Regions from separate parts of the Pantoea sp. PvP021 genome, predicted to be linked through region 2. Evidence: predicted binding sites of a transcription regulator. Region 2 holds the regulator's gene; each other region holds the start of a gene.
What was found. The regulator Fur, encoded in region 2, represses iron uptake genes when iron is present. The targets are predictions, from matches to a motif close to ATAATAATGAGAACNACTATCAA.
Positions count from the first base shown of each region.

Region 1: the regulator Fur is predicted to act here: its motif matches at 7,420-7,442, upstream of ACVKSX_RS12820 (TonB-dependent receptor domain-containing protein).
Region 3: the regulator Fur is predicted to act here: its motif matches at 8,383-8,405, upstream of ACVKSX_RS17255 (isochorismate synthase).

Region 1 is NZ_JBSRXX010000003.1:256,862-266,988, reverse strand. It holds gene acuI (acrylyl-CoA reductase (NADPH)) at 1-629, shown strand, start outside; gene ACVKSX_RS12845 (CinA family protein) at 657-1,154, opposite strand; gene ACVKSX_RS12840 (heme ABC transporter ATP-binding protein) at 1,246-2,022, opposite strand; gene ACVKSX_RS12835 (FecCD family ABC transporter permease) at 2,022-3,020, opposite strand; gene ACVKSX_RS12830 (heme/hemin ABC transporter substrate-binding protein) at 3,013-3,834, opposite strand; gene ACVKSX_RS12825 (hemin-degrading factor) at 3,831-4,862, opposite strand; gene ACVKSX_RS12820 (TonB-dependent receptor domain-containing protein) at 4,912-7,284, opposite strand; gene ACVKSX_RS12815 (SelT/SelW/SelH family protein) at 7,524-7,820, shown strand; gene ACVKSX_RS12810 (PadR family transcriptional regulator) at 7,829-8,368, opposite strand; gene ACVKSX_RS12805 (siderophore-interacting protein) at 8,441-9,223, opposite strand; gene ACVKSX_RS12800 (hypothetical protein) at 9,556-9,750, opposite strand; gene ACVKSX_RS12795 (helix-turn-helix domain-containing protein) at 9,969-10,127, opposite strand, start outside.
Region 2 is NZ_JBSRXX010000001.1:1,623,923-1,634,049, forward strand. It holds gene ybfF (esterase) at 1-520, shown strand, start outside; gene ybfE (LexA regulated protein) at 689-964, shown strand; gene fldA (flavodoxin FldA) at 1,097-1,627, shown strand; gene fur (ferric iron uptake transcriptional regulator) at 1,976-2,419, shown strand; gene ACVKSX_RS07530 (hypothetical protein) at 2,491-2,886, opposite strand; gene glnS (glutamine--tRNA ligase) at 3,122-4,789, opposite strand; gene nagE (N-acetylglucosamine-specific PTS transporter subunit IIBC) at 4,942-6,969, opposite strand; gene nagB (glucosamine-6-phosphate deaminase) at 7,298-8,098, shown strand; gene nagA (N-acetylglucosamine-6-phosphate deacetylase) at 8,161-9,309, shown strand; gene nagC (DNA-binding transcriptional regulator NagC) at 9,317-10,127, shown strand, end outside.
Region 3 is NZ_JBSRXX010000007.1:32,400-42,526, reverse strand. It holds gene ispB (octaprenyl diphosphate synthase) at 199-1,170, opposite strand; gene rplU (50S ribosomal protein L21) at 1,428-1,739, shown strand; gene rpmA (50S ribosomal protein L27) at 1,755-2,012, shown strand; gene cgtA (Obg family GTPase CgtA) at 2,255-3,427, shown strand; gene ACVKSX_RS17275 (hotdog fold thioesterase) at 3,500-3,919, opposite strand; gene dhbA (2,3-dihydro-2,3-dihydroxybenzoate dehydrogenase) at 3,922-4,680, opposite strand; gene ACVKSX_RS17265 (isochorismatase family protein) at 4,677-5,531, opposite strand; gene ACVKSX_RS17260 ((2,3-dihydroxybenzoyl)adenylate synthase) at 5,550-7,166, opposite strand; gene ACVKSX_RS17255 (isochorismate synthase) at 7,177-8,355, opposite strand; gene fepB (Fe2+-enterobactin ABC transporter substrate-binding protein) at 8,533-9,501, shown strand; gene entS (enterobactin transporter EntS) at 9,496-10,127, opposite strand, start outside.

The DNA.
Region 1 (10,127 bases), on a different contig from region 2:
CGCTGCAAACCATGGCAATCGGTACGGCGGGACTGACCGCAATGCTCTGCGTGATGGCGCTGGAAAAACAGGGCATCACACCTGAACAGGGGCCGGTACTGGTAACCGGTGCCAGTGGCGGCGTCGGCAGCTATAGCGTCAGCCTGCTGGCGCGTCTGGGTTATCAGGTGATCGCTTCCAGCGGGCGCACCAGCGACCATGCCTATCTGATTGATACGCTGGGCGCGGCATCGGTCATTGACCGTGAAGAACTCTCCCAACCCGGCAAGCCACTGGCAAAAGAGCGCTGGGCCGCCGCGATAGACAGCGTCGGCAGTCACACCCTGGCGAATGTGCTGGCCGCCACCCAGCGGGACGGCGCGGTTGCCGCCTGTGGTATGGCGCAGGGACTCGACCTGCCAGCCAGCGTCGCACCCTTTATTTTGCGTGGCGTTACGCTGGCCGGTGTCGATAGCGTGATGTGTCCGAAGCCGCTTCGTCAGCAGGCGTGGCAACGACTCGGTGAGCTGATGGATAGCGAACGGCTCAGTAAGCTGAGCCGGGTGATCCCGCTAAGTGAAGCCAGAGAGGGTGCGCAGGCATTGCTGGATGGCAAAGTGCAGGGTCGTCTGATTGTCGACTGTCGCTAATCCTGTTTAAAGGCGCGTTTCGCGCCTTTAACGATCGGCTCGCTGCAGCCGTTTTATGAGTCCTTCCAGCACGAACTGTGTCCCCTGCTCCATCACCGATTTCGGATCGCCGCTGAACTGATGGCACTCCGCTTCGTCTCTGCCGTCGGGCAATACCCAGCCAAACCAGATGGTGCCCGCCGGTGTACCATCTTCGCCGCCATCCGGTCCGGCATAGCCGGTAATGGATAATCCCACCGGTTCGCCGGAGCGGGCGCAGGCGCCCTGCACCATCTCCCGCGCCGTCTGTTCGCTCACCGCCGTATGCTGTTTAAGCGTGTCAGGGCGCACCCCCAGCAGACGGATTTTGGCATTTTCGCTGTAGGTCACAAAGCCGCTGGTATAAAAGTCTCCGCTGTTTTCCACCGCGGCCAGCGTCATGCTGATCAGCCCGGCGGTACAGGATTCGGCGGTCGCCAGATGAAGTCCGGAAGAGAGTAAAATATTACCCAGTTGCTCAGCGGTCTGATCTAATGATTTTGCCATTATGGTCTCCTTGAATCTGTCCGGAACTCCAGGTATAGCGCAAAATCAGCGAATAAAACCGCGCAAGGCGATGTTTTTAAAGCGAAACGGTCTAGATACGCAGCTGGATATGCGGCTGTCCACTCCCGGTATGCGCCACTACCTGCAGATCGGCCTGGTACCAGCGCGTCAGCGTCGATTCCGTCATCACCGTCTGCGGTGAGCCTTGTGCCACCAGTCGGCCTGCGTGCAGCAGCAGTATGCGATCGGCCCATAAGGAGGCCTGATTAAGGTCATGTAATACAGTGCAGACGGTGAGATCTCCGGCGCGCGTCAGCTGGCGTAGTAAACGCAGGGTTTGCTGCTGCCAGAAGAGATCCAGCGCCGAAGTCGGCTCATCCAGAAACAGCCAGCCGCGTGGTCTTCCCTCCTGCCAGAGCTGTGTCAGCACCCGTGCCAGCTGAACCCGTTGTTGTTCACCGCCAGAGAGCTGGCGGTAATCGCGCTGCGCCAGCCCTTCACAACCGGTCAGCCGCATAACCTCGGCTACAATCTGCGATGTCTGCGCCTCCGGCCAGGGCGCACGGCCCATCGCCACGACCGACTGTGCAGACTGTGCAAAGGTCAGGTTGTTCTGCTGGCGCATCACTGCCCGGCGTCGTGCCAGCTGCTCACGCGGCCATGCCGTCAGCCGTCGATCGCCCAGCCAGCACTCGCCCCGATCGGGCGACAGAAATCCCGTCAGCATCCGCAGTAGCGTCGACTTACCTGCGCCGTTGGGGCCAATCAGCGCCACCAGCTCGCCACCTGACAGCGTGACGTCGAGATTATCGATAACGGTTTTGCCGCCGCGCGCGAGACACAATCCCCTGGCCTGTAAAATTTCCATCACTCCAGCCCTCGTTGTTGACGCAGAATCAGCCAGAGAAACCACGGACCGCCAATCAGGCTGGTCAGCAACCCCACCGGCATCTCGGCCGGAACCACCAGAGTGCGCGCCAGCGTATCGGCCAGCAGCAGCAGAATCGCCCCCGCCAGCGCTGAGCCGGGCAGCAGCCAGCGGTGATCGCCGCCAAGGCAAAAACGCATCACGTGTGGTACCACCAGTCCGACGAAGCCGATCACGCCGCTGACCGAGACCGCCGTACCGACCAGCAACGCACTGAGGATCAGCAACTGATGCTGAGTACGCTTCACATCAACTCCCATGTAGTGCGCATCCTCTTCACCCGACTGCAGCAGGTTAAGGTGGCGGGCACGGGTCTGTAACAGCAGCAAGGCTGGCAGAATCAGCAGCAGGCAGATCAGCAGTGCAGGCCACTGTGCCTGGCTGAGGCTTCCCATGCCCCACAGCGACAGCTGGCGTAGCTGCTGGTCGTTGCTCAGCCATGACAGCACGCCTACCGCCGCCCCGCACAACGCATTAATCGCAATGCCGACCAGCAACAGCCGCGAAAGATTGCCGCGCGCCAGCCGACTGAAACTGAAGATCAGCAGTGTAACCAGCAGACTGCCGATAAACGCGGCGATCATCGGTAGCCACAATTCCAGCGGTGCCGGCAACGCCAGCGGAATAATGATTGCCAGCGCCACCGCCAGTCCCGCCCCGCTGCTGATCCCCAGCAAACCGGGATCGGCCAGTGGGTTACGAAAAACACCCTGCATCACTGCGCCAGAGACTGCCAGCGCCATGCCCATCACCACCGCCAGCAGCACGCGCGGCAGACGGATATCCAGCCAGATCTGCCAGATAAGATCGCTGAGCGGTGCCTGCCACAGCGCCCGCACTGAAAGCGACATCGCCCCCAGATTTGCCGCCAGCACCATCGCCACCAGCAGGAAGATCAGCATCAGCACCAGGCCGCGCAGCGCATTATCCTTAATCATGGTTCAGCGATTCCGCCGCCTGGCGCAATTTCACGATTGCCCGTGGCGTATCAAGGCCAAACCCCAGCAGTGCCATGGTGTCGATCACCAGCAGACGATGCTGCTGCCCGGCAGGCGTCAGCGCCAGACCCGGTAACTGCCACAGCTGCGCTTCGCCGCCCAGGGTTTTCAGGCCATCCTCGCCTATTACCACCAGATCCGGCGCGGCGGCGATCACCCCTTCCTGCGACAGTGCCTGATAGTGCGGCACCGAGCCCATAGCATTCTCCAGCCCGGCGCTGCGAATGGCGCCATCGGCCGCAGTCTGATTTCCCGCCGCCATCGACTTCATGCCGCTGTTGGCCATGATGTAGAGCACTTTTACCGGCAGCGGTTGCTGCGGCAACTGGCGAATCTGCTGCGTCATTTGCTGCGCCAGTGCCTGAGCTTCGCTTTCACGCTGCAGCGCCTGGCCCACAGTGATAATTTTCTGCGGAATCGCCTGCAGGCTGCTGTCACCGCTGACCGTGACCACCCTGACGCCCGCGCGGGCAATCTGTTGCAGCACCAGCGACGGTTGCGCCTGCGCGCTGGCGATCACCAGCGTCGGTTTCAGTGCCAGAATGCCTTCGGCGTTGAGCTGGCGCATATAACCCACGTCCGGCAGTCGGGCGGCCTGCGCCGGACGCAGACTGGTGCTGTCGCGCGCCACCAGCTGTGACTGGGCATCCAGCGCATAGATAATCTGAGTGACGTCACCGCCAATCGACACCACCCGCTCCGCCGCCAGTGATGGCAGCGTCATCAGCAGCCATAACAGCATCACTCTTTTCATGCCGCCGCTCCCGGCGTGCGGAGTGCGCCAATCTGCTCGCGCCAGCGTGACTGCTCTGGCGTACCTTCCGTGCGCTGACCGTAGAGCTGGGCGATCTGCGTGCCGTCGGCGGCGAACAGTTCCAGGCTGGTAACAAAGCCATCGCCCGTTGGCTTGCGTGTTACCCAGCTTTCGCTGATCTGATCAGCCATCAGATGCAGCGTGAACTGCGGATTGAAGATGTTGAGCCAGTTTTCCACTGGCTGCAGCTTCTCTACCCTGCCGGTGAAAATCTGAGTACAGCCACGGTTGCCGACAAAAATCATAATTTCATTGCCCGCCTGCTGTGCCATCTGTAGCAGGCGCTCAAGTGCGTCGTTGCCGGTCTGCCAGGCGAGATCCTCACCCACCGCGCGAAACGCCTGCGGCCGTGACACCTGGTGGCGCTTCAGCAACGCGAAAAACTGATGAACATCGGTCATGGCGCGCCATTCACGGTCGATGGCGGTGGCATCAATCGCCTCCGTCAGGGGAGCAGCGGCAACCGGCTCAACCACGAGCGGCGTCGCCGCGGCGTCGGTAAAGTCGGCGATCAGCGTCTGCCACGCTGCCATGCTGGTCTGCTCCGTGGCGTAAACTTTCAGTACCGCATCGCCATGACGATCAAAAATCTGAATGCTGTGACGAACGCCCTGCCCGGTCGGCTCCTGCAGAGCAAAGGCGCTGCACCACTGACCGACGAACAGGCGCAGATCGAGCGCACGGGGATTAAGCACCAGGCCACCATGCGCGCCAATCTGTACATTGTGGTATTCACCCAGGTGTTCATGTACCGCATAAGCGTTACGGGTAATGTTTTTGGTTTCGCCGACTGCGCCCAGTGCCTTCAGCAACGCCGGAAAATCGCGTTTCAGCGCCACGGCATCAACGCCGATGCGCGCTTCACACAATTCCGCTTCGCTGATGCCGATCAGCGCGGCCAGGTCGCGGGCATATTTCTTCGGTTGTTCACCTTTAAGGACAAGATAGTGCTGATAAATCGGGTTCATGACTCAGGCTCTCTTAGTAATGCCCTGCATCAGCGCAGGGCGACGGCTATCAAAAATCGACGTTAACACCTAACTGGAAAGTACGGCCCGGCATCACGGCCAGTGCCTGATCGTTGCGCTCCTGCTGAGTGGCGCTGGTCAGTTCACGGCTGCTGAGGTAATCCCGGTATTTGCGATCGGTTATGTTGTAAAGCCCGCCACTCAGCCTGACGTTGTGCGCGACACGCCAGTAAGCGGTCATATCCACCATGCCATAACCCGGCACCCGCATGTAATCGGTGCTGGAGTCGGCCAGGCTGCTGCCGTTGTTAGCGAAGCTTTCGCGGTTAGTCGCACTGGCTTGCTTACCTTTGACAAAGGTAGCGGTAACGGCGGCACCGTAGCCGCGCGCCTCATCATCCCAGGCGAGTCCGACGATCGCTTTCATCGGGGCAACACTCTCAAGGTCGATGTAGCGGTCACCAAGGTAGCTCGACTTTGCCGCGCCCTGCGTATAACCAAACGCCAGATTGGCGCTCAGACCTTCGACCTCGCTGAACCAGCTGCCGAAGTTCACTTTACTGCTGATTTCAGCCCCGTAGATGTAGGCTTTATCGCGGTTCTCCGCCTGATAGGTGGTGTAAATGTTGGCAGGCACATTGACGAACTGACCCGGATTAGCCGCCCGGCTGTAGCGGGTAAAGGCAATAAAGTTTTTATAGTCGTTATAAAAAGCGGCAGCGTTAAGCGTGACGCCTTTTGCCACCTCTCCTTTTACACCCCACTCGTAGTTGTTGCTGGTTTCGGTTTTCAAATCTGCATTACCAATCAGCGCATACTGCGCGGTGCCGGCATAGCTGGAGCCAAGATTCCATGAACCATAAAGCTGCGTATCGTTGGGGAACTGCGCGCCACGGGTATATTGCAGATAAGTCATCAGCTTCGGTGTGAGATCGTACTGGAAGGCGATAGACGGCAATATCTGGGTGTCGCTGTTTGGCGATCCATAGAGCGCTGAAACTTCGCTGGCGTCGAGCACGCTACTGTTCGTGGTCAGCGTCGCCACATCACGCGGTCGGGTGTTCTGATAGGCCACGCGCGCGCCAGGCACGATGGCCGCCCGATGTCCGTCAGCATCGAAGCTGATGGTATCCTGCAGATAACCACCCACGGTGTAGCTGCGACTGTTAGCCTGCGGCTGCATGATCGCAGTAAAAGCACTGGCTGGCGGTGACTGACGGAAAGGTCGCTCAGTATCCACCAGGCGCGCATTCAGCCCGGCACTCAGTTCATGTCGCCCGACGCTTTTAAGCGCGCGGGTGTCAAAACCGAAGCTGTCGCTGTTGTAATCGGAATAGACGGTTTGCCTGGCGGTGGCACTCGACGGCATCCGGGTGTTGTCATGCGCCTGGGTCTGCTGCCAGTAAACGCGGGTCGTCAGGCTGTCGACCAGGTCATTGTAAGGGGTGTACTCATCCGCCAGGCTGATGCCCCAGCGGCGGGTATCACTCTGCTGCTGTGCCGTCCCCCAGACTGTATTGCCTGAAGTGCTCCAGCTGTCGTAATGGCTGTGGTGGGTTTTGTGATAGTAATCGACCGTCGCGCTGAGCTTGTGAGCATCATTGGGCTGCCAGATGCCGGAGGTCATAAAGGCGTCGGAGTGCCAGTTAGCGGGATACGCATCCAGCGTGCCGCTGTTGTTACGGGTCTGCTGTCCGTCACGGCGACTGTAAACAAAGATGCCGCGCAGTTCATCGTCACCGGCAGCGGCGGTGATGCCGTTATGCCAGCTGCGACTGGATGAGTCATAGTCGCTCTGATAACTGAACGCGGTCGCTTTTCCGGGATGCAGGTAATCGTCGGGAGACTTATTACGGAACGAGACGTTGCCGCCAATCGAGGTGTTCGGCTGTTCCACTGCTGTGGCGCCCTTCTCAATCTCAATACGGCCAAACATATAAGGATCGATGTAATCGCGGCCAATGCCAAAGCTGTCGAGACCTGCGCGTCCTACATAGCTGCGGCCAGTGGCCTGCGGCAACGGAATACCGTCCACATCCAGACCGACGCGGTTGCTCTCGAGGCCACGAATGTTGTAGCCGGTATAACCGGCCCGATCAAAACCGCTCTTACCGGCTGATGAACCGCCACGGGTACCGGTAGCACTGATCAGCGGTTCATAGCGCATGATCGATCCGAAGTCAGTGGCACCACGCTGTTGCAGATCGCTGGCAGAGAGCGAGGTTTTACTGCCTGCCGTTTTTTTGATTTCCGGTGCTGTCACCGTCATTACCGGTTCGGCACTGCTGCCATAGCGATCAGAAAGGGTTAGCGTGGCAGATTCACTGCCCGCAGCATAAGTGCAGGTGGTATTGATGAAGGTGGCGAGCAACGCCAGTTGAGTCAGACGCGGTTGCGTCAATCTCCGAAAACGTGGTGACATAGGCGCGAATTACCTGATTAATTGTTAGTATTCGCTCACTTGCTTGCTGGCAACAGTAAAACGGCTCCGCATAAAAGCCGTGAAAAGTCAGAACGTCATGCTGGTGTAGTAATTATCGCCCGGAATTTAATGCAACTGATAATCATTATCAATATTATTTACATTTAGATATAAACCACAGCGCACAAATTGTTAACCCGAATGCATTGGCATTTATCAACACGTAAAGGAATAGAGTTATGGCGCAAAAACCTGTGGTTGTTATTCACTACTGTATGCAATGCAACTGGCTGATGCGGTCAGCGTGGATGGCACAGGAACTTCTGCATACGTTCGCTGAGGATCTGGCGGAGGTGACGCTGAAACCGGGCACCGGCGGTATCTTTGAGATTACGCTGGATGAGCATCTGCTGTGGGAACGTAAGCGGGATGGTGGCTTCCCGGATGCGACCACGCTGAAACAGCGTGTGCGGGACATCTGCTTCCCGGATCGTACGCTGGGCCACATCGACAAACACAAAACTGAAGTCAGCTAACTCCGCGATTAGCTGAGGGTGATTTTTTCTGCCGCGTCGTGCAGCGCCTTAATCAGCGTCTGCAGCGCGGCTTCTGAGATATCTTCCTGCGCAAGCCGCCGGTTCAGCGCGACCTTCAGCCCATGAATCGCCTGCTCAACAGCAGGAATGCTGCGGTTATTGACCAGAATTGCCAGCGTAGAGAGCCGTGTAATCAGGCTGGTGACCGTTTCACGATTCTCTGCCAGCTGCGCTTCTCCCGATGCCGTCAGGCGGTAGGCTTTACGCGTTGCCTGCGCATCCACCACCTGAATCGCCTCCATCTCTTCCAGCAGCGTCAGGTTGGGGTAAATGATCCCCGGACTGGGCGAGTACTCTCCCTTTGACAACTCCTCAACAGACTTGATCAGCTCATAGCCGTGCGCGGCATTGTGCGCCAGGAAATGGAGCATCAGCAGGCGAATCTCACTTGCTTCCAGCATCTTTTCACGTCGCTTGCGCCGTCCGCTGCAACTGCCTGCGCGCGCAGTCTGATCCTCAGATGAAGTGGAAGTCGGATGCTGTTTCATGGCCTGCCCTGCTGCGAAAAAGTGGGATTGATGGTAGTGCGCCGCCTGGCAAAACTCAATTGCCTTAGCGGCTTACTTCTGGTGCCAGTAGGCCACCGCCCGTACGAAGTCACTGTTGAGGCCGCGCTGCACCGTAAAGTAGTCACACAGCGCTTTAACAAACTCACCTTCGCCGGTCAGCCAGACAAAGTAATCTTCCGTCGGGATAGTGATCTGATCCAGCCGGGCAATCAGCTGGCTGAGCTGCGCTTTCTGCATCTGGCCGCTGCCGAGCCAGTTTGTCGTCACATCAGCCGTATCAGATAAATAGTCGCGGCCCGTCGCTTCATCGGTAAAGGCATAGAGATGCAGCGCCTGCGCCCGGGCGTCACGCTGACGGCGCGCAAAAGCCGGCAGCCCGGTTTCATCACAGACGTAGAGCTGGAATGCGTAATCGGTCGGCACCACCAGCGAGCCGCGTGGCCCGCCGACAATCAACCGATCGCCAGGCTGCGCCTGAGTTGCCCAGTCACTGGCTACGCCCTGCTCATGAATATAGAAATCGAGGGTCAGTGAAGATTCACCATCGAATTCCAGCGGTGTGTAATCACGCGCCTGCGGACGCAGCCCTTCGGGCCAGACAATCCCTGCATCGGTGATTTGTGGCAGAGCCAGTGTGGCCCCTTCAGCGGAAGGGAAGAAAACCTTAATGTGGTCATCAAAGCCTGGCGACGTAAAGCCCGCCAGATCGCTGCCGCTGAACCGGATACGCCAGAATTTACCGGCAATGTTAGTTTTACTCGCGACCTGAATATGACGGAAACGCAATTCATTACGGACGCGCTGTGGTACACGCTGATCGGCTGATACAGGCAAAATTTCTCTCCTGAAACGGGATGGATGCCCGTGACTCAAGGGCATGCTGATAATAATGGAATAACAATCATTCTCATCTGAAGTGCCAAGATTAGCTATGATATATCTTCACTACAAGAACGAAAAATGCGATCCAGCGGCTTAAGATATATTTTATGCCGGTACGGGTGTGCGTAGTGCAGACGAAGAGCGGCCCTGATAAGAGCATTCAGAGAGAGGTAAGCAGCAGGTGCGGCGTGTTTACGGGGGCAGGCAGAGAAGGCGGAAACTGTCCGGCTCCTGACGAGCCGGGCATAGATGTTGCGCCGCACATTCTGGCAGCGCGTGACCACTTACAGTGTGTCGTTGAATCCTGAGAGGGAAGGATTGCTGCTGGTGTGTTCCGGCAGCTCACCATCACCCAGAATTTCATGCTGGGTGGCCTGAGAGTGCGGATGCAGTCCGGCAGGAGGTGAAAAAGGTTCAGCCTGTTGTGCCATCGCCATGACAGGCAATGCCAGGATCAGTGAAATCATTAAGCGTCGCATAGTTGTCTTCGTTTGTTTTTTTGACCAGAAAAGGCCTGAAATGCAGGTAAATATTCCAGCCCTGGCACAGATGCACGATGATTCAGGCATGGCAGGGTTTCGGGAGAGGATTTTACGCCAGAACGGCGAGTTATTTTATAAAATCGTGCGGTTTGTCACGGTTTACCGCACGAATTATGCATTAACAGGGTCGGGAGCCACACACCCTGCCCTGCTGGCTAAGCCTGCATCACCGGAATAGAAAAAACGCCGCTCAGCCAGTCGGGCTTACAGTGCGCAAAATCGAGACGCAGCAGATCTTTACCTGGACGACGCGATACACCCAGTGCTGGCAGATGCTGATAGTAGATATCCTCGATAAAGCGTGTCAGCTGCTC
Region 2 (10,127 bases):
CGTCGCGGTGATCGGACACTCGATGGGCGGTAAAATCGCCATGACCATGAGCGCGCTGGTGCCGGAACGCATTGAGCGCCTGGTGATGATCGATATCGCCCCGGTGGATTACCAGACGCGCCGTCATGACCAGATATTTGCCGCCATTCGTGCCGTCACCGATGCGGGCGTCTCATCCCGCAGCGAGGCGGCGAAGGTCATGCGAACGCTGATCGAGGAAGAAGGGGTGATCCAGTTCCTGCTGAAATCCTTCCAGGAGGGGGAGTGGCGCTTCAACGTTCCGGTGCTGTGGGATAACTACACCACAATATCTGGCTGGCAGCCGGTTCCCGCCTGGAATCACCCGGCGCTGTTTATTCGCGGCGGCGACTCCAGCTATCTGGATAACAGCTATCGCGATGCGTTGCTGCAGCAGTTCCCGGCCGCTCAGGCGCATGTGATCGGTGGCGCAGGACACTGGGTTCATGCAGAGAAACCCGATGCCGTTTTGCGCAGTGTCCGTCGCTTTTTTGCGCTTTAAAAGCAAATAGATGGCGGCAAAGGTTTAGGATTGGCGTCCGGCGTAAGCGTGAAGTATGATGGCGCGCTAAAATTTTGCCGCGGGTCAGTTTTGCTGCGGCAATGGCCAATAATTTATAATTTGCGCGGTGAGTGTCTGGCGCCCGCCCCCATTCAGTTTTACTAAGCCATGGCAAAAGAACAGACTGACCGCACGACGCTCGATCTCTTTGCTGATGAGCGCCGCCCTGGTCGACCCAAAACCAGTCCGCTTTCGCGTGATGAACAGCTGCGCATTAACAAGCGCAATCAACTGAAACGTGACAAAGGACGCGGGCTTCGTCGTGTCGAACTGAAAATGAACAGTGACGCCGTCGATGCACTCAATACGCTGGCAGAACAGCGCAATCTCAGCCGTAGCGAACTGATTGAACAGATGCTACTGGCACAGCTCAAACTGGATTAATGCGGGCAAATCGCACGCAGAGGCAAATGTCGGGGCTTTAACCGTTCACCGGTTTTCTCTCGTCTGCTATTATTCGCTGAAATGTGCTGCGGCACACATCTCATCATCAGGATTTAAGAGGTTATTTTACTCATGGCACTCGTAGGCATCTTCTTCGGCAGCGATACCGGCAATACCGAAAACATTGCAAAAATGATCCAGAAACAGCTGGGTACAGATGTTGCAGAAGTCCATGACATCGCAAAAAGCACAAAAGAAGATCTGGAAGCGTTTGATATCCTGCTGCTGGGTATTCCGACCTGGTACTACGGCGAAGCGCAGTGCGACTGGGATGACTTTTTCCCGACGCTGGAAGAGATCGATTTTAACGGCAAGCTGGTTGCGCTGTTTGGCTGTGGCGACCAGGAAGATTACGCAGAGTATTTCTGTGATGCCATGGGCACGATTCGCGACATTATCGAACCGCACGGTGCCGTGATTGTCGGACACTGGCCAACTGAAGGCTATCACTTCGAAGCTTCGAAAGGCCTGGCCGATGATACCCACTTCCTGGGTCTGGCCATTGACGAAGATCGCCAGCCTGAGCTGACCAGCCAGCGTGTTGACCAGTGGGTTAAGCAGATTTTTGATGAACTGCAGCTGAAAGAGATCATCGAAGCCTGATCCTGCCCGCCTCAATGTGAGCGCCAGCTCACATTGAGGCAATGAAAATGCCTATAGAAATAATAGCCACATTTTTTTAACTTTCTCCGTTTAATCTGTAGAATACCCGCATCGATCTTCCGCTTATTTTCTCAGGCGGCAAGACTAAGTGATGTGCTAACAGACCTCTGTCAGAATCTTCCCCGGCCCGGTGACGAATCCCCAATAGCCCATGATGATTCAGACACGCCCTCTGGTTTTCATTTCATCGCTTCAGTTCTATAATGAGACGCAAATGAGAATGAGCACAGATCGACATTCAAGGCGATAAGCCACAAAAGTGAATATTAGTAACAGGACAAAATCCGCATGACTGACAACAACACCGCATTAAAGAAGGCTGGCCTGAAAGTAACGCTGCCCAGACTGAAAATTCTGGAAGTGCTTCAGGAACCTGAGTGCCATCACGTCAGTGCGGAAGATTTGTATAAACGCCTGATCGACATTGGCGAAGAGATTGGCCTGGCGACCGTTTACCGTGTTCTGAACCAGTTTGATGATGCCGGTATTGTGACTCGTCACAACTTTGAAGGCGGCAAGTCTGTCTTCGAACTGACGCAGCAGCATCACCACGATCACCTGATCTGCCTGGATTGCGGCAAGGTTATCGAGTTCAGCGACGAATCGATTGAAACGCGTCAGCGTGAAATCGCGACCCGCCATGGCATCAAGCTGACCAACCACAGCCTCTATCTCTATGGACACTGTACGCTGGGCGATTGCCGTGAAGACGAAACGCTGCACGACCAGTAACGCTGGCGCGGCCTGAAATAAAAAAACCGGTGAATTCACCGGTTTTTTTTCGTCTGTTTTCTGCCCTCACCTCACGCGACCAGCGTCTCCTGCAGATAGCGCCAGCGTGGAATGGAGCTGCTGCAATCCAGAATGGCCAGCGAAATGCGGCTCTGGTTATTGCCGTTCATCATCTGCATTTCGCGATACTGTACGACGATCTCTTTTTCATGATGAGAGAGAATGACATGTTCACAGGTGGCAATGCGCATCCCTTCCCGCTGCCCTTGTAACTGCTGGAAAAGATCCTCGACCTCGTTCAGATTGTACTCTTTGCCCTGTGGGGTCACCATGCGAAATTCAGGATGAAAATAGGACATCAGCAGCTGGAAACTGTCGTCAGATCCGGCTGGCTGATTAAAAATACGTTCAATGAGCTGATGTAAAACGACGACACTGTGTTTGGCTTCCTGGGCGAGAACTGTCATTTTTTTTCCTTCTGTAACCCGCTTTGCAACCTCTGAGAGCGGATAGCCTACCTGAAAGCTGACAATTCACATCCTGAAATTGATTAATTTTTTTAAACTCAGATTACTCCCACAAGGCGGTATTGAACCGGTTGTGGTTAGTGCAGAATAAACGTCGGCGATGGTAAAAATCGGGGCAATAAAAAAGGGCGATAAATCGCCCTTTTGTCATTTTATGAGGTCAGCCCCAAAAAATTTATTCGCCCGTTTTGGTCCAGGTATCACGAAGACCGACGGTGCGGTTAAACACCAGTTGCGTCGGTTTCGAGTAAACGCTGTCGGCGCAGAAATAACCTTCACGTTCAAACTGAAACGGTGTTGTCGGTTCCACATCGCGCAGGCTGGGTTCAACAAAGCCGTTTTTGATGGTCAGTGACTCAGGATTAATGACCGCCAGGAAATCCTCTGCAGCAGCCGGGTTTGGCACACTGAACAGACGATCATACAGACGGAACTCAGCTGGCTGCGCGTGATCCGCAGAAACCCAGTGAATCACGCCTTTGACTTTGCGGCCATCGGCTGGATCTTTGCTCAGCGTATCAACATCGCTGGTGCAGTAGATGCAGGTAATGTTGCCCGCTTCATCTTTGGCGACCCGCTCAGCACGAATCACATAGGCGTTACGCAGGCGGACTTCTTTGCCCAGCACCAGACGCTTATATTGTTTGTTCGCCTCTTCACGGAAATCCGCGCGATCGATCCAGATCTCGCGGCAGAACGGCACTTCACGCGTGCCCATCTCCGGTTTACCCGGATGATTTGGCATGGTGACGATTTCGCTATGGCCTGCTGGCAGGTTTTCGATCACCACTTTAAGCGGATCTAAAACCGCCATGGCGCGGGGCGCATTCTCGTTAAGATCATCACGGATACAGGACTCCAGCGAAGCCATCTCCACGATGTTATCTTGCTTAGTCACGCCAATACGACGGCAGAACTCACGGATAGAAGCGGCGGTGTAACCACGACGACGCAGACCTGAAACGGTCAGCATGCGCGGATCGTCCCACCCTTCTACGTGCTTCTCGGTCACCAGCTGAGTGAGTTTACGTTTCGACATCACCGCATACTCCAGATTCAGGCGCGAGAATTCATACTGACGCGGATGAACCGGAATTGTGATGTTGTCCAGCACCCAGTCATAGAGACGGCGGTTGTCCTGAAACTCCAGCGTACAGAGCGAGTGCGTAATGCCTTCCAGCGCATCGGAGATGCAGTGGGTAAAGTCATACATCGGGTAGATGCACCACTTATTGCCGGTCTGGTGGTGTTCCGCGAACTTGATGCGGTAAAGCACCGGATCGCGCATCACGATGAAATTAGAGGCCATGTCGATTTTGGCGCGCAGACAGGCGGTGCCTTCGGCAAACTCACCGTTTCGCATCTTCTCAAACAGCGCCAGATTCTCTTCCACGCTGCGATCGCGATAAGGGCTGTTTTTACCCGGCTCTTTCAGGGTGCCGCGATATTCACGAATCTCATCCGGACTCAGTTCATCAACGTAGGCCAGTCCTTTGGAAATCAGCTCGATGGCATAGTTGTAGAGCTGATCGAAATAGTTTGATGAGTAACAGACCTCACCGCTCCACTCAAAACCCAGCCACTGAACGTCACGCTTGATGGATTCAACGAATTCCATATCCTCTTTAACCGGATTGGTATCGTCGAAACGCAGGTTGCATTGCCCCTGATAATCCTGGGCGATGCCAAAATTCAGACAGATCGATTTCGCATGACCAATATGCAGATAGCCATTGGGCTCCGGCGGAAAACGGGTATGCACGCTGCTGTGCTTACCGCTCGCCAAATCTTCGTCAATGATCTGACGAATAAAGTTAGTTGGGCGGGCTTCAGCCTCACTCATCTCAAAAATCCTCAATACGAATAACGGGTGATTTGTACCACGAAGTAACGGAGTATGATCCACAAAGCGTCTGAGGGAAACAACCGTTTGTTAAGCCTTTAAAACAAAAAAGGCAGGAATCGCTTCCTGCCTGTGGGGTTCTGTTGCGGGGATTAGCCTTTCACTTCATACAGCGGGGTTTCCCCTGCTATTACCTGACCCTGTGCCAGTAAAGTCAGACCGGCGAAATCGTCGCTGTTGCTGACCACGACCGGACTCACCATTGAGCGGGCATTGGCGTTAAGGAATTCAAGGTCCATCTCCAGTACTCGCTGACCGGCGACCACGCTGGCCCCCTCTTCAACCAGACGGGTGAAGCCTTTACCTTCCAGCGCCACGGTATCCAGCCCCATGTGCACCACAATCTCCACGCCATTGTCGGTTTCCAGACAGAAGGCGTGGTTGGTGTTAAAGATTTTCACCAGCGTACCGGCAATCGGTGCCACTACCCATTTGTCGCTGGGCTTGATCGCCAGACCGTCACCCACCGCTTTGCTGGCAAAGGCTTCATCCGGCACATCATCCAGCGCCACGACTTCACCGCTGACCGGCGCCAGCAGCGTGGCGATGACCTGCTTCTCACTGTTCAGCACCGCCTGCGGTTTAACATCCGGCTCGGCCGGCGCACTGCTGGTAGCCGCTGCAGCGACCGGACCTTTGGTCAGCACTTTTTTCATGGCCGAAGCGATGCTTTCTGCCTGGGTACCCACGATGATCTGCACGCTCTGTTTGTTAAGACGGATCACACCGGACGCGCCAAGACGCTTAGCAACCGCCTCATTCACCTGCGCCGAGTCATTCACGTTAAGACGCAGACGGGTGATACAGGCATCGATGCTGGTTAAGTTAGCTGAACCACCAATCGCCCCAATGTAACGGCGCGCCAGTGACTCTGTGGCACTTTCACCGTTATCCGTTTTATCAACGTTAACGTCATAACCATCAGTTTCATCACCATCAACCGCCAGCTCGCGGCCCGGCGTCATCAGGTTGAATTTTTTGATGGTAAAGCGGAACACCACATAATAGATAACGAAGAAGACCAGACCCTGCGGGATCAGCATGTACCAGTGTGTCGCCAGCGGATTACGGGTCGACAGCACCATATCCACCAGCCCGGCGCTGAAACCAAATCCGGCAATCCAGTGCATGCTGGCAGCGATGAAGACAGAAATACCGGTCAGGACGGCGTGGATCAGATAAAGCACGGGTGCCACGAACATGAAGGAGAACTCCAGCGGTTCGGTAATACCCGTAAAGAAGGCAGCAAACGCCGCGGCCAGCATGATACTACCCACTTTGACGCGGTTCTCAGGACGTGCACAGTGGTAGATAGCCAGCGCAGCACCCGGCAGACCAAACATCATGATCGGGAAGAAGCCCGCCTGATAACGACCGGTGATGCCGACAGTTGCCGAGCCATCAGCCAGTGACTGTGCACCGCCAAGGAATTTAGGAATGTCATTAATGCCCGCAACATCGAACCAGAACACCGAGTTCAGGGCGTGATGCAGACCGACCGGAATCAGCAGGCGGTTAAAGAAGGCGTAGATACCGGCACCGGCAGAGCCGAGCTTCTGGATATGTTCACCAAAGCCCACCAGACCGTTAAAGATAACCGGCCAGATATACATCAGGATAAAGGCGACCAGGATCATCAGGAACGAGACCAGAATCGGCACCAGTCGCCGTCCGCTGAAGAAGGAGAGTGCTTTCGGCAGCTCGACGTGGCTGAAGCGGTTATAGACCTCCGCCGACAGGATACCGACCAGAATACCGACAAACTGGTTATTAATTTTGCCAAACGCCACAGGCACCTGGTCAACCGGCATCTTCTGTATCATCGCCACCGCGGCCGGTGAGCAGAGCGTGGTGACTACCAGGAATCCCACAAAGCCGGTCAGGGCTGCCGCACCATCTTTATCTTTCGACATGCCATACGCGACACCAATCGCAAACAGCACTGACATGTTTTCAATGATGGCAGCACCCGACTTGATCAGCAATGCCGCCAGCGCATTACCTGCGCCCCAGCTGTCTGGATCGATCCAGTAGCCCACGCCCATTAATATCGCTGCTGCTGGCAGGGTTGCTACCGGCACCATCAGTGCGCGCCCCACCTTTTGTAAGTAACCTAACATATCCCCTTCCCCCTATGAGCCTGACTTGTCGCTTTGCGCTGCTTAATGTTGTTATGTCAGCTGCAAAGATCGTTAATACACTTCATATCACGCAGCGAAGTGTAATGATAAATTAATTCGCCTCGCAAATTAAAAGCCTGGTAAATGTGATTTTTATCACTAAAAAACATCGTTTCATACGGCAACATCTGGCTATGACCGTAAACTTATTTTATGATCCGAAATATTGAATTATGCGCTGGCCATGGCGACAATGAATCATCTGTTCAGATTGGTGACTCACGCAACGGCTTAGCCATCCCCTTTCTATTTTCAATTGAGGTGAAACATGAGACTGATTCCTTTAGCGACACCAACCCAGGTGGGAAAATGGGCCGCCCGACATATTGTTAATCGTATCAATGCGTTTAACCCGACGGCGGATAAACCTTTTGTCCTGGGGCTGCCAACCGGCGGTACACCACTGGAAGCGTACAAACACCTGATTGATATGCACAAAGCGGGCCAGGTCAGTTTTAAAAACGTCGTGACATTCAATATGGATGAATATGTTGGCCTGCCAAAAGAGCATCCTGAGAGCTATCACAGCTTCATGTATCGAAATTTCTTCGATCACGTTGATATTCAACCGGAAAATATCAACCTGCTGAATGGTAATGCCCCCGATATTGACGCAGAATGTCGTCAGTACGAAGAGAAAATTCGCGCGCTGGGTAAAATTCACCTGTTCATGGGCGGCGTTGGCAACGACGGTCATATCGCCTTTAACGAACCGGCTTCCTCTCTCGCTTCCCGTACCCGCATTAAAACCCTGACCCATGACACCCGCGTGGCGAACTCCCGCTTCTTTAACGGTGACGTTGATCAGGTGCCTAAATATGCGCTGACGGTCGGCGTCGGTACGCTGCTGGATGCAGAGGAAGTGATGATTCTGGTTACCGGCCATGTTAAAGCGCAGGCATTACAGGCGGCGGTTGAAGGCAACGTTAATCATATGTGGACCATCAGCTGCCTGCAGCTGCACGCGAAATCGGTGGTAGTGTGCGATGAGCCGGCCACCATGGAACTGAAAGTGAAAACCGTGAAATATTTCCGCGAAATGGAAGCGGAAAATATGAAAGGCGTGTAACAGAACATTGTCATGCCCTGCTGTTACTCTGAGTGACAGCAGGCCAGGACGGGAGAAGAAAGATGTACGCATTAGTTAACGGTCGAATCTACAGTGGCCATGAGGTTCTGGATAATCACGCGGTGGTGGTTGCCGATGGGCGTATTGCGCGCGTCTGTCCGCGTGAAGCGCTCCCGGCGGATATGGAGCAGCGGGATATGGCAGGGGCGAATATTGCGCCAGGCTTTATCGATCTCCAGCTCAATGGCTGCGGTGGCGTGCAATTCAACGACAGCCTTGAGGCGCTCAGCATTGAAACGCTGGAAACGATGCAGCGCGCCAATGAAAAGTCTGGCTGCACCAGCTTTTTACCAACGCTGATAACCAGCAGCGACGCCCTGATGAAGCGGGCGATTGAAACCATGCGCGCCTACCTGCAGAAACATCAGAATCAGGCGCTGGGTCTGCATCTGGAAGGGCCCTGGCTGAGCAAAGCGAAAAAAGGCACCCACGATCCGGCGCTGATCCGCCTGCCGGATGCGGCGATGGTGCAGTACCTGTGTGACAACGCGGACGTCATCACCAAAGTCACGCTTGCCCCTGAAAATGCGGGTAGCGATGTGATTCGTCAATTGACTGATGCCGGGATTATTGTCTCAGCCGGTCACTCGAATGCGACCTATGAAGAGGCTAAAGCGGGCTTTTCTGCTGGTGTGAGTTTCGCGACGCACCTCTACAACGCCATGCCCACCTTTGCCGGACGTGAACCCGGGCTTATCGGTGCGCTGTTTGATTCGCCTGATGTATACTGCGGCATTATTGCGGACGGTTTACATGTACATTACGCTAACGTGCGCAATGCAAAACGCATCAAAGGCGACAAACTGGTGCTGGTCACGGATGCCACTGCACCGGCTGGCGCGGACATAAGCGAGTTCATTTTTGCAGGCAAAACAATCTATTATCGCGATGGGCTCTGTGTCGACGAAAACGGCACATTAAGTGGTTCTGCCCTGACGATGATTGAAGCGGTACAAAACAGCGTTGAGCATGCAGGGATCGCACTGGACGAAGCGTTGCGCATGGCAACACTCTACCCGGCACGGGCGATGGGCGTGGAAAGGCAGTCAGGCTCGATCGAAGCAGGAAAAATCGCGAACCTGACTGTGTTTACGCGCGACTTTAAAATCATAAAGACGTTTGTCAACGGAGACGACGTCCTGAGCGAGTAAGCACTGAATGACCACTGGCGGCCAGTCACAAATAGGAAATGTCGATCTTGTTAAGCAACTCAATAGTGCAGCGGTTTACCGGCTGATTGATCAACAGGGGCCGATATCGCGCATTCAGATTGCCGAACTTAGCCAGCTCGCGCCCGCCAGCGTCACCAAAATTACCCGTCAGTTGATTGAGCGCGGCTTGATCAAAGAGGTAGACCAGCAGGCGTCTACCGGTGGTCGCCGCGCCATCTCCATTATCACTGAAACCCGCCATTTCCATACCATCGGCGTCCGCCTCGGACGCAACGACGCCACCCTGACTCTGTTTGACCTCAGCGGTAAATCGCTGGCGCAGGAAGATTATGCGCTGCCGGAACGCACTCAGGAGACGCTGGAACATGCGCTGTTTAACGCCATCAGCAGCTTCATTGAGCAGCACCAGCGTAAAATTCGCGAGCTGATCGCGATTTCAGTGATCCTGCCAGGTCTGGTCGATCCGATTAACGGCGTGATCCGCTATATGCCACACATCTCTGTCAGCCGCTGGCCGCTGGTCGCCAGTCTGAAAAAACGTTTTAACGTTACCAGTTTTGTGGGTCATGATATTCGCAGCCTGGCGCTGGCCGAGCACTATTTCGGTGCAAGCCGCGACTGTGCTGACTCGATTCTGGTGCGTTTACACCGTGGCACGGGCGCCGGCATTATTGCCAACGGCCATATTTTTCTCGGCAGCAACGGCAACGTTGGCGAGATCGGCCATATTCAGGTCGACCCGCTTGGCGAGCGCTGTCACTGCGGCAACTTTGGCTGCCTTGAAACCATTGCCGCCA
Region 3 (10,127 bases), on a different contig from region 2:
GGACGTGAGCTTTCCTTTTTACCGTTATCTGGAAAGATTGAGGTTTTTATAGCAAATAGTTCCCATTAGTTTCCAGTAATATTTGGATCCAGCATCTGATCTGTGGGGTGGCATGCAAAAGGAGTGCAACAGCTAAGAGATAACAAAAAGAAGTGAGAGCAGGGACGTAAAACGGAGCCTGTCAGGCTCCGTGAGGGATCAGAAATCGCGCTGAACTGACATGTGCGCCAGCGACTCCAGCGCACTGCGCCACGGCGATTCGGGCAGAATGCGCAAGGCGTCAATGGCTTTATCCGCTTCCTGTTCGGCGCGGCTGCGCGTCCATTCGAGTGAACCACACTGATTCATCGCTTCCAGTACCGGTTCCAGCAGATGGCGGCCATTTCCCTGCTCAATGGCTTCACGGATCATCTTCGCCTGCTCAGGTGAGCCGTGCTGCATAGCATGCAGCAGTGGCAGCGTGGGTTTGCCTTCACTCAGATCATCGCCGGTATTTTTGCCCAGCGTCTCGCCGTCAGCACTGTAATCCAGTAAGTCGTCAATTAACTGGAAAGCGGTGCCCAGATAGCGCCCATAATCCTGTAGCGCTTTTTCCTCTTCAGGTGTGGCTTCAGCCAGTATCGCCGAGGCCTGCGAGGCCGCTTCAAACAGACGCGCGGTCTTGCTGTAAATCACGCGCATGTAACTCTCTTCGGTGATGTCGGGATCGTTGACGTTCATCAGCTGCAGGACTTCGCCCTCAGCAATCACGTTTACCGCTTCTGACATCAGCGCCAGGATACGCAGCGAACCCATGCTGGTCATCATCTGGAAGGCGCGGGTGTAAATAAAATCACCGACCAGCACGCTTGCCGCATTGCCAAACGCCGCGTTCGCGGTCGCTTTGCCACGACGCATATCGGATTCATCCACGACATCGTCATGCAGCAGCGTGGCGGTGTGGATAAATTCGATCAGCGCCGCATTGGTCACGTGAAGATCGCCCTTGTAGCCCATGGCACGTGCGGATAGCACGGCAATCATGGGACGGATACGCTTGCCCCCACCACTGATGATGTAGTAGCCCAACTGGTTGATGAGCGAGACATCTGAATTCAGCTGGTCGAGGATGGTCTGGTTAACGGCAGCCATATCCTGTGCGGTTAATTCATTAATCTGTTCTAAGTTCATTCGTCTTTTCAGCTATGACTCGTTATCTCTGCCATGGTAAGTGCTTTTACCCAGCCAGCGTTCAGGTAATCTGTTACTGATTGTACTTGAATTTTCTGCCTGAGAAACGGTTGCATTCAGCCTGTGTTTTTTTTCTGCAAGAGTGTGCAAAGTGCTCTTGTCTTCTTCTGGAGTTTTGCGTAGAATTCGCGCCCTATTGTGAATATTTAGCGCGCCGCCTGATGAACTAAAAGGCAAGCGCAGAAGCGGAGTTTTATATGTACGCGGTTTTCCAAAGTGGTGGTAAACAACACCGAGTAAGCGAAGGTCAGACCGTTCGCCTGGAAAAGCTGGACATCGCAACCGGTGAAACGATTGAGTTTGACCAGGTTCTGATGATTGCTAATGGCGAAGACGTGAAAATCGGCGCGCCACTGGTTTCAGGCGGAATGATCAAGGCAGAAGTTGTTGCTCACGGTCGTGGCGAGAAAATTAAGATCGTTAAGTTTCGTCGTCGTAAGCACTACCGTAAGCAAGCAGGCCATCGCCAGTGGTTCACTGATGTGAAAATCACTGGTATCACGGCATAAGAGGAGATCTGACAAATGGCACATAAAAAGGCTGGTGGTTCGACTCGAAATGGTCGTGACTCCAATGCAAAACGTCTGGGTGTAAAACGTTTCGGTGGCGAATCTGTTCTGGCAGGTAGCATCATCGTTCGTCAGCGTGGCACCAAATTCCACGCCGGTACCAATGTAGGTTGTGGTCGTGACCACACCCTGTTTGCTACCGCAGACGGTAAAGTACAGTTCGAAGTTAAAGGTCCGAACAACCGTAAATACATCAGCATCGTTGCTGAGTAAGGTTGTCGTGACGCAGACGTTTGACGTCTGAACGCACGAATTGAAGGCCCCGCAGCTCCTGCGGGGCTTTTTACATTCTGCGGTCTGTTGCGGTAAAAGCGACGCATCACAAAAGTTTGCTGTACACTTTATGTACGCACTGGCGAAAGCCAATCCTGATTTATCCGCCGCTGGTCAGCGCAGAAGACCCTGGCGGACCCGTCTGCAGAGTGCTGCAGGCGATTGTGTGACGGAGATAGAAAATGAAGTTTGTAGATGAAGCGACAATTTTGGTCGTCGCCGGTGATGGCGGTAATGGTTGCGTAAGCTTCCGCCGCGAAAAATATATCCCGAGAGGCGGCCCTGATGGGGGTGATGGCGGTGACGGCGGTGACGTTTATCTGATCGCTGATGAAAACCTCAACACCCTTATCGATTATCGTTTCGAAAAATCTTTCCGCGCCGAGCGTGGGCAGAACGGCCAGAGCCGCGACTGTACTGGCAAACGCGGTAAAGATATCGAAGTTAAAGTGCCGGTCGGCACCCGGGTTATCGATCAGGGTACCGGCGAGACACTGGGCGACATGACGCGTCACGGCCAGAAACTGATGGTCGGCAAAGGCGGCTGGCATGGCCTGGGTAACACCCGCTTTAAATCATCTGTAAACCGCAGTCCGCGCCAGAAAACCATGGGTACCCCAGGTGAAAAGCGCGATCTGCAGCTGGAGCTGATGCTGCTGGCAGATGTCGGGATGCTGGGCTTACCGAATGCCGGTAAATCGACCTTTATCCGTGCCGTATCGGCAGCGAAGCCAAAAGTGGCGGACTATCCGTTTACCACGCTGGTGCCGAGCCTGGGCGTGGTTCGTATGGACAGCGAGCAGAGCTTCGTCGTGGCCGATATCCCTGGCCTGATTGAAGGCGCAGCCGATGGCGCAGGCCTCGGCATTCGCTTCCTGAAGCACCTTGAGCGCTGCCGCGTGTTGCTGCACCTGATCGACATCGACCCCATTGATGAAAGCGATCCGGTTGAAAATGCCCGCATCATTCTCGGCGAGCTGGAAAAGTACAGCGAGAAGCTGTTCAACAAGCCACGCTGGCTGGTCTTCAACAAAATTGATCTGATCAGTGAAGAAGAGGCGCAGTCACGGGCTAAAGCGGTGGCTGAAGCGCTGGGCTGGGAAGATAAGTATTACCTGATTTCTGCCGCAAGCCGTACCGGTGTCAACGAACTCTGCTGGGACGTGATGAGCTTCATCAACGCTAACCCGAAAGAAGCGGAGCTTGAAGAGAAGCAGCCGGAGAAAGTGGAGTTTATGTGGGACGATTACCACAAAGAAACCATTGAAAACACGGTTGAAGTGGAAGATGAAGAGTGGGATGACGACTGGGATGATGAAGACGACGAAGGCGTTGAAATTATCTATCAGCGTTAACCGATCGCCTGCTACAGCGTGATATGCAATGCCCCCTTTCAGGCCTGAAAGGGGGCATTGTTCTTTCTGCAGCTAGCTCATCACCGCCACACTCAGTCGCGCACTGCAGCACAGCTGATCCCGACCGTTCCGAATCTCAATCTGCCAGCTCTGACTGCGTTTACCCAGATGCAGTGGACGGCAAATTCCCCGCACCAGACCGGCAGAAACCGCACGATGATGGCTGGCATTCACTTCTACGCCAACCACGCTGCTGCCTTCCTCAACCGCCAGATATCCGGCAATTGAGCCCATCGACTCCGCCAGCACCACGGACGCACCGCCATGCAGCAGCCCGAACGGCTGTTGCGTACGGGCATCGACCGGCATCGTCGCTTCCAGATAATCATCACCTATCAGGGTAAAAACGATACCCAGATGGGCCACCAGAGAGTTCTCACCCAGCGCATTCAGGGCGGGAAGATCAATGGATCGCTTCCAGATCGCTGTCATCATCAGGCTCCCAGGGTTGCGCCACCATCAACCACAATATCCTGCAGCGTCACATGGCTGGCAAGATCCGACGCGAGAAACAGTACGGTGGCCGCAATTTCCTGCGGCTGCGCGATCTTGCCCAGCGGGATACCCAGCTTGAACTGATCCGGGAAGCCTGCAATCATCTCCTGCTCACCCGTCGGTGTGTGCCACAGGCTGCGCTGCATATCGGTGTCGGTAGAACCCGGTGAAACGATGTTGCAGCGGACGCCATAGGGCGCCATCTCCAGACCCACGGTCTGACAGAGACTGCGCAGCGCCGCTTTTGAAGCACCATAAGCGGACATGCCGATACGCGGGGCGTGAGCCGAATTAGACGCGACGGTGACGATGGCACCGGCGCGCTGTTCGCGAAAGCGTGGCAATGTCTGCTGGAACAGATTAAACGCGCCGCCCGCATTGACGTTAAGACACGCCTGCCAGTCGGCAAACGACAGCTCATCGGTGGCACCAATCCGTAAGATACCGGCTGCGTTGACCAGCACATCAATGCGCGGTTGCACGGCCAATACGCGCTGGCAGATCGTTTTGACCTGCGCCGGATCGGCCACATCCATCGTGTGGCAGGGAAACGGGTAATCATGGCCCTTGAAACGTTGATCAAAGGCCTCAACCTGTGCGCCAGCCTGATGAAAGGCTAACGCAGTATGATAGCCTATGCCCTGGCCGGCACCGGTTACCCAGACGATTTTACCGCTGAAGTCGAATGTGTGGCTCATTTCGCCGGCTCCCGCGCCAGCAGCGCCCACCAGCCATCAATGCTCGGGTTTTTCGCCAGGCTGACGAAATCGATATCACGATGTACCTGACGCCAGCGTGCCGCCAGCGCCATCACGCGTACTGAGTCCAGACCGTAATCAATCAGGTTTTCATCATCTTCCGGCACCTCATCATCTTCCAGCAGCGGCAGGATCAACGCGCGCAAATCATCTTTGCTGAGTGGCACAGGCATCAGATCGGCGGTCATCACCACTTTTCCGCTACGGCCCGCGGTGTAGGTCAGCGCCATCATATGTTCCTCACGGCTGAAGTCAGCCAGCGCATCGGCCACCATGAACGGCTGAATATTGCGCATAAACGCATCGGTGGCGGTGGTCAGGCAGCCAATATGGGCATAGACGCCGGTGATAATCAGCTGATCGCGACCCATCTCCTGCAGGATCGACTCCAGCGGCGAGCGGTGAAATGCACTGTAGCGCCATTTGGTCAGGACCTGATCGTCCTCATCCGGTGCCAGCGCATCCACGATCTTCTGCTGATCGGGATGTTTATTCAGGCCCGGTCCCCACATGTCGTTGAGCAGCGCACGATCTTCATCGCTCTGCGCGTTTGGCTGAGCGGTGTAAAACACCGGAATACCCTGCGCTTTGCAGTAGCGACGCAGGCGGGCAATATTGTCGACTACCTGCTCAACCAGCGGGCTATTTTCGCCCCAGAAGTTGAGAAAATAGCGCTGCATATCGTGGATCAGCAGGGCGGCACGGTCCGTCTCCAGCATCCATTTCACTTTGTTGTTGGGCAACTCGGTAGCGGCTGGCAGCGGATAAGAGGTCAGTTGTGGAATAGCCATTGAAAATCTCCGGACAGATCAGGCTTGCGCTTGTTGATCGGCAAGTTGTTGGCGCAGACGTTTTTTGTCCACCTTTCCGACCGCGGTCAGCGGCAGGGCATCTACGCAGGTAATACGGTCGGGCAGCTTAAATTCTGCCACGCCAAGTTCACGCAGGTGACGACGCAGCGCCACCGGTTTAACCGGCTGACGGGTGACGATAAAGGCACAACTCTTTTCACCCATCAGCTCGTCGCTCATGGAGACCAGTGCAGCGTGGATCACATCCGCATGGCGCTGCAGCAGGTTTTCGATCTCTTCGGCTGCGATCTTTTCGCCGCCCCGGTTGATCTGATCTTTCTCCCGGCCCTGCACGATGATGTTGCCAGAGGGCGTGATCTCAATCAGATCGCCAGAGCAGTAAAAGCCCTGGTCATCGAAGCTGGCGGCGTTATGTTCCGGGCTGTTGTAGTAGCCGCGGAAGGTATAAGGACCACGCGTCATCAGGCGACCGATGGAGCCTGCTGGCAATGGGTTACCCTGATCGTCGGCAACCCATACCTCGTCATCCGGGGAGATCGGGCGTCCCTGCGTGGTGAGAATGGTCTGCTCATCGTCATCCAGCCGGGTGTAGTTCACCAGACCTTCCGCCATACCAAATACCTGCTGCAGGGTGCAGCCGATCTCGTTCTGGATGCGCGCGGCCAGTGTTTCACCCAGCTTTGCGCCACCGACCTGAATGCGTTGCAGCGAGGCCAGCGCAGCATTGCTGCCCCATTCCTGAATCGCCTGCAGCCAGAGACTGGCGGCGGGCGGAACCAGGCCGGTATCGGTGACCTGATGCTTTTCAATCAGCGGGAAGCAGAGCGTTGCGCTGGGATCGGCGGCTAAGATCACCTGTCCGCCCGCGTAAAAAACGCCCAGCGCGCCCGGCGAACTCATCGGGAAGTTATGCGCGGCGGGCAGGGCGATCAGGTAGCGGGTGTCGGCGGTAATATCGCAGATAACGTCACTCTCACGGATGCTGTAGTAGTAATCATTATGGGTACGTGGGATCAGTTTCGGTGTACCGGTACTGCCACCCGACAGCTGGAAAAAGGCGACTTCATCGCCTGCGGTCGGGGTTGCGATGAAGTTGCCCGCGGGTTCAGCCAGCAGGGCGTCGAGGCTGTTTTCCGTCTGAGCGTCATTACGCAGGATCACCTGTTGGAGTGAACGCTGATCGCGGCAAAGTTGCGTAATAAACGCATCATCGGCGAACAGTGCGTGGCTGCGATCGGCAATTAACAGGCTCGGCGAGATCTGACTGGCATAGGCGGCCAGTTCGGTGCGCTGATGGCTGAACAGGGCGTTAACCGGGGCAACGCCGATTTTGAAAAGGGCAAACAGCGTCAGGTAAAATTCCGCCACGTTGCCAAGCTGCACCAGCGCCGTATCGCCTGACTTCAGGCCGCGACGCTGCAATGCCGCGGCCAGGTTGTCACTCAGCGCCGCCAGCTGGCGATAGGTAAATTGTCGTTCGCCATCAATCACCGCCACGCTCTCGCTGTCGCGATGACGTTCCAGGATGTCTGTCATCGGCAGATCGAGCCAGTAGCCTTTTTCACGGTAACGTGCGGCCAGATCGTCCGGCCAGCGGCTGTAGGAAATCGTCATACAGGTTCCTTTATTGCAGTCCAAAAGCGCGAAGCATGGTGTCGAGTTTGACGCCGGTTTCACGCCATTCTGATTCAGGTTGTGAGTCCGCTACGATGCCTGCGCCCGCAAACAGCCGCACCCGCGGGCCATTCACCGTACCGCAACGAATGGTGACGACCCATTCGCCATTGCCCTGATCGTCACACCAGCCGACGATGCCGCCAAACAGCTGACGTTCAAATGGCTCCAGTCGCTGAATCAGCGCCTGAGCACGCTGATGAGGGAAGCCGCTGAGGGCCGGTGTCGGATGCAGCAGACAGGCCAGTGACAGCGCATTTTCGCGATCGTCCAGCACGTCACCCTGAATCTGCGTAGCGAGATGCCACAGTGTTGCGGTGGTCAGCAGTGAAGGTGTCTCGGGGACCGACAGCAGGCGGCTGCGCGGCTGCAGCGTCGCGCGCATCGCATCCGTGACCAGCTTATGCTCATGACGATCTTTTGCTGAGTGCATCAGGCTGTCGCCAGAGGCCTGGTCACGCTGCGGATCGCGATGACGCGGCGCTGAACCGGCCAGCGGACAGGAGCTGAACTGGCGGCCCTGCTTACGAATCATCAGTTCCGGGCTGGCGCCAACCAGCGCGCCACCATCGGGCAGCGGCAGATGAAAGTGATAGCTGTTAGGGTTCTGCGCCACGATGCGCTGCATCAGGGCGGCCGTATCAACCGGCTGTTCCGCCACGATATCCATCAGCCGCGACAACACCACTTTATCCAGATCGCCGCGCTGCGTAGCCGCCACCGCCTGCGCAACCATGTCGATGAAAATGTCATGGTCCGGCACCGCCGTGCGGCGACGCACCTGCGGCAGTTCAGCCTCAGCCAGAGAGGCACTGGCGTTGAGATCGTCACGGTTAAAGGTCTGATACGACTCAGGGATAAACAGCGCAGCGGGCTGATCCACGTCGAAGGGGATTGCACCCACCAGAATGGGATGGGCAATGCCCTGTTTTCTGGCTGAAGCAAAATGGTGCTGTAGTTGCTGCTGAAACTCCCCTGTCAGCTGCTCACCCTGCCTTACCGGCGCGGTAAGGGTAGTAAAACAGCCCTGTGTGGTCAGGCTTTGCCAGGGAGAGGTAAACAGAAAGCCACGGCAGAGTGCCGGGAAATCCTGCAACAAGGGATGTTCAAACGCCAGCGATTCCACCATAATTTCCACCTATAAATGATAAGATAACTAATAATGATTATCATTTGTATTGTGGGCCAGTAACCTACGTTGATTAGCCGAAAGTGTCAATAATTACGCGGCGATTCAGCTGGCATGGCCGGTTAAATCAGCACAAATGGTCTCTCTCTTTTTCCGGGTAAAAGTGGACGAAAATCTATGAGTAAACATGGTGTCACATCGGCGATAGCGCTGTTTTTCCTGAGCATCAGCCTGTTCAGCGTTACCGCTGCTGCCCAGACCGGCTGGCCGCGAACTGTCGCCGGGACAACAGGCAATATCACACTGACCCAGGCACCGATGCGTATCGTTTCGACCAGCGTTACCCTGACCGGCTCGCTGCTGGCGATTGATGCGCCGGTCGTCGCCAGTGGCGCAACCGCACCCGGCAGTCGGCTGGCTGATAAGCAGGGATTCTTCCGTCAGTGGGGCGAAGTGGCCAAACAGCGCGGCGTAAAACGTCTCTACATTGGTGAGCCCAGTGCAGAAGCGATTGCTGCTGAAGCGCCAGACCTGATTGTGGTCAGCGCCACCGGGAATGATTCGGCGATCAAACTGGTTGAACAGCTTGCGGCGATTGCGCCGGTGCTGGTGGTGAATTACGACGATAAAAGCTGGCAGCAACTGGTGACGTTGCTGGGGGAGGCGACCGGGCATGAAGCGGAAGCTGCCGCCCGGAAAGCTGAGTTTGATGCGCGAGAAAAGGCTCTGAAAGCGAAGCTGACCCTGCCGCCGCAGCCGGTATCAGCGATGGTGTGGAACGGGGATGGCCGGGCAGTCAATCTGTGGACGGATGCATCGGCGCAGGGGAAATTACTGCAGCAACTGGGCTTCACTCTGGCGACGCCGCCGGCCACTCTTCAGTCTGGTCACAGCATGGGACAGCGTAAAGATATCCTGCAACTGTCAGGAGAAAATCTGGCGGCAGGCCTTAATGGTCAATCATATCTGCTGTTTGCCGCTGAAGAGCCCACCGCCGCACAGGTGATGAGCAACCCTTTCCTGGCGCAGACCCCAGCTGTGCGCGCAAAAGCGGTCTATGCGCTGGGGCTGGATAGCTTCCGGCTCGACTACTACAGCGCCAGCAATTTGCTGACGCGGCTGGAGACGTTGTTCGTTAAATCATGATCCCGTTTCCGCCGGTGCAGACGGTTGATAGCGACGCAGACGCGCCATCAGCAGCCACATGATGATGCCCAGCACGGTGGCTGCCAGACCAGCCAGGCTGGCCGCCTGCTGCGGCAACAACAGTGAACCCATCGCGCCAATCATCGCTGCACCTATCGCATCGCCGGTGACATTCTGCGCTGTCCAGAGGCTGTTGATCCTGCCGAGCAGCGCATCAGGCGTCAGCGTCTGGATCAGCGCGTACTGCACCAGGCTGTTGATGGCACTGAAATAGCCAAAGGCCGCGAGGCAGACCAGACTCGCGCTGAACCACGGCATCAGGCTGAACAGAGCCAGCGCGACGAAAGCAGCAATAGCACTCGCCAGAATCAGGCGGCCCGGCTGCGGTGACTGTGCCAGCCGTCCGCTGGTGAGGGCACCTGTGGCAGCACCCAGCGGAACGGCGGCATACATCAGCCCTAACTCCGTCACGCCGACCTGCCAGTGTGGCGCCAGCGCCGGATAGAGCACGCGCACCGCACTGGCTAACGTCACCAGCGCGCCGACCAGCGCCGCCATGCCAACGATCGGGCTGGCAAACAGGAATTGCACGCCGCTGACCAGTGCTTTCAGCGGATGCTCACGCG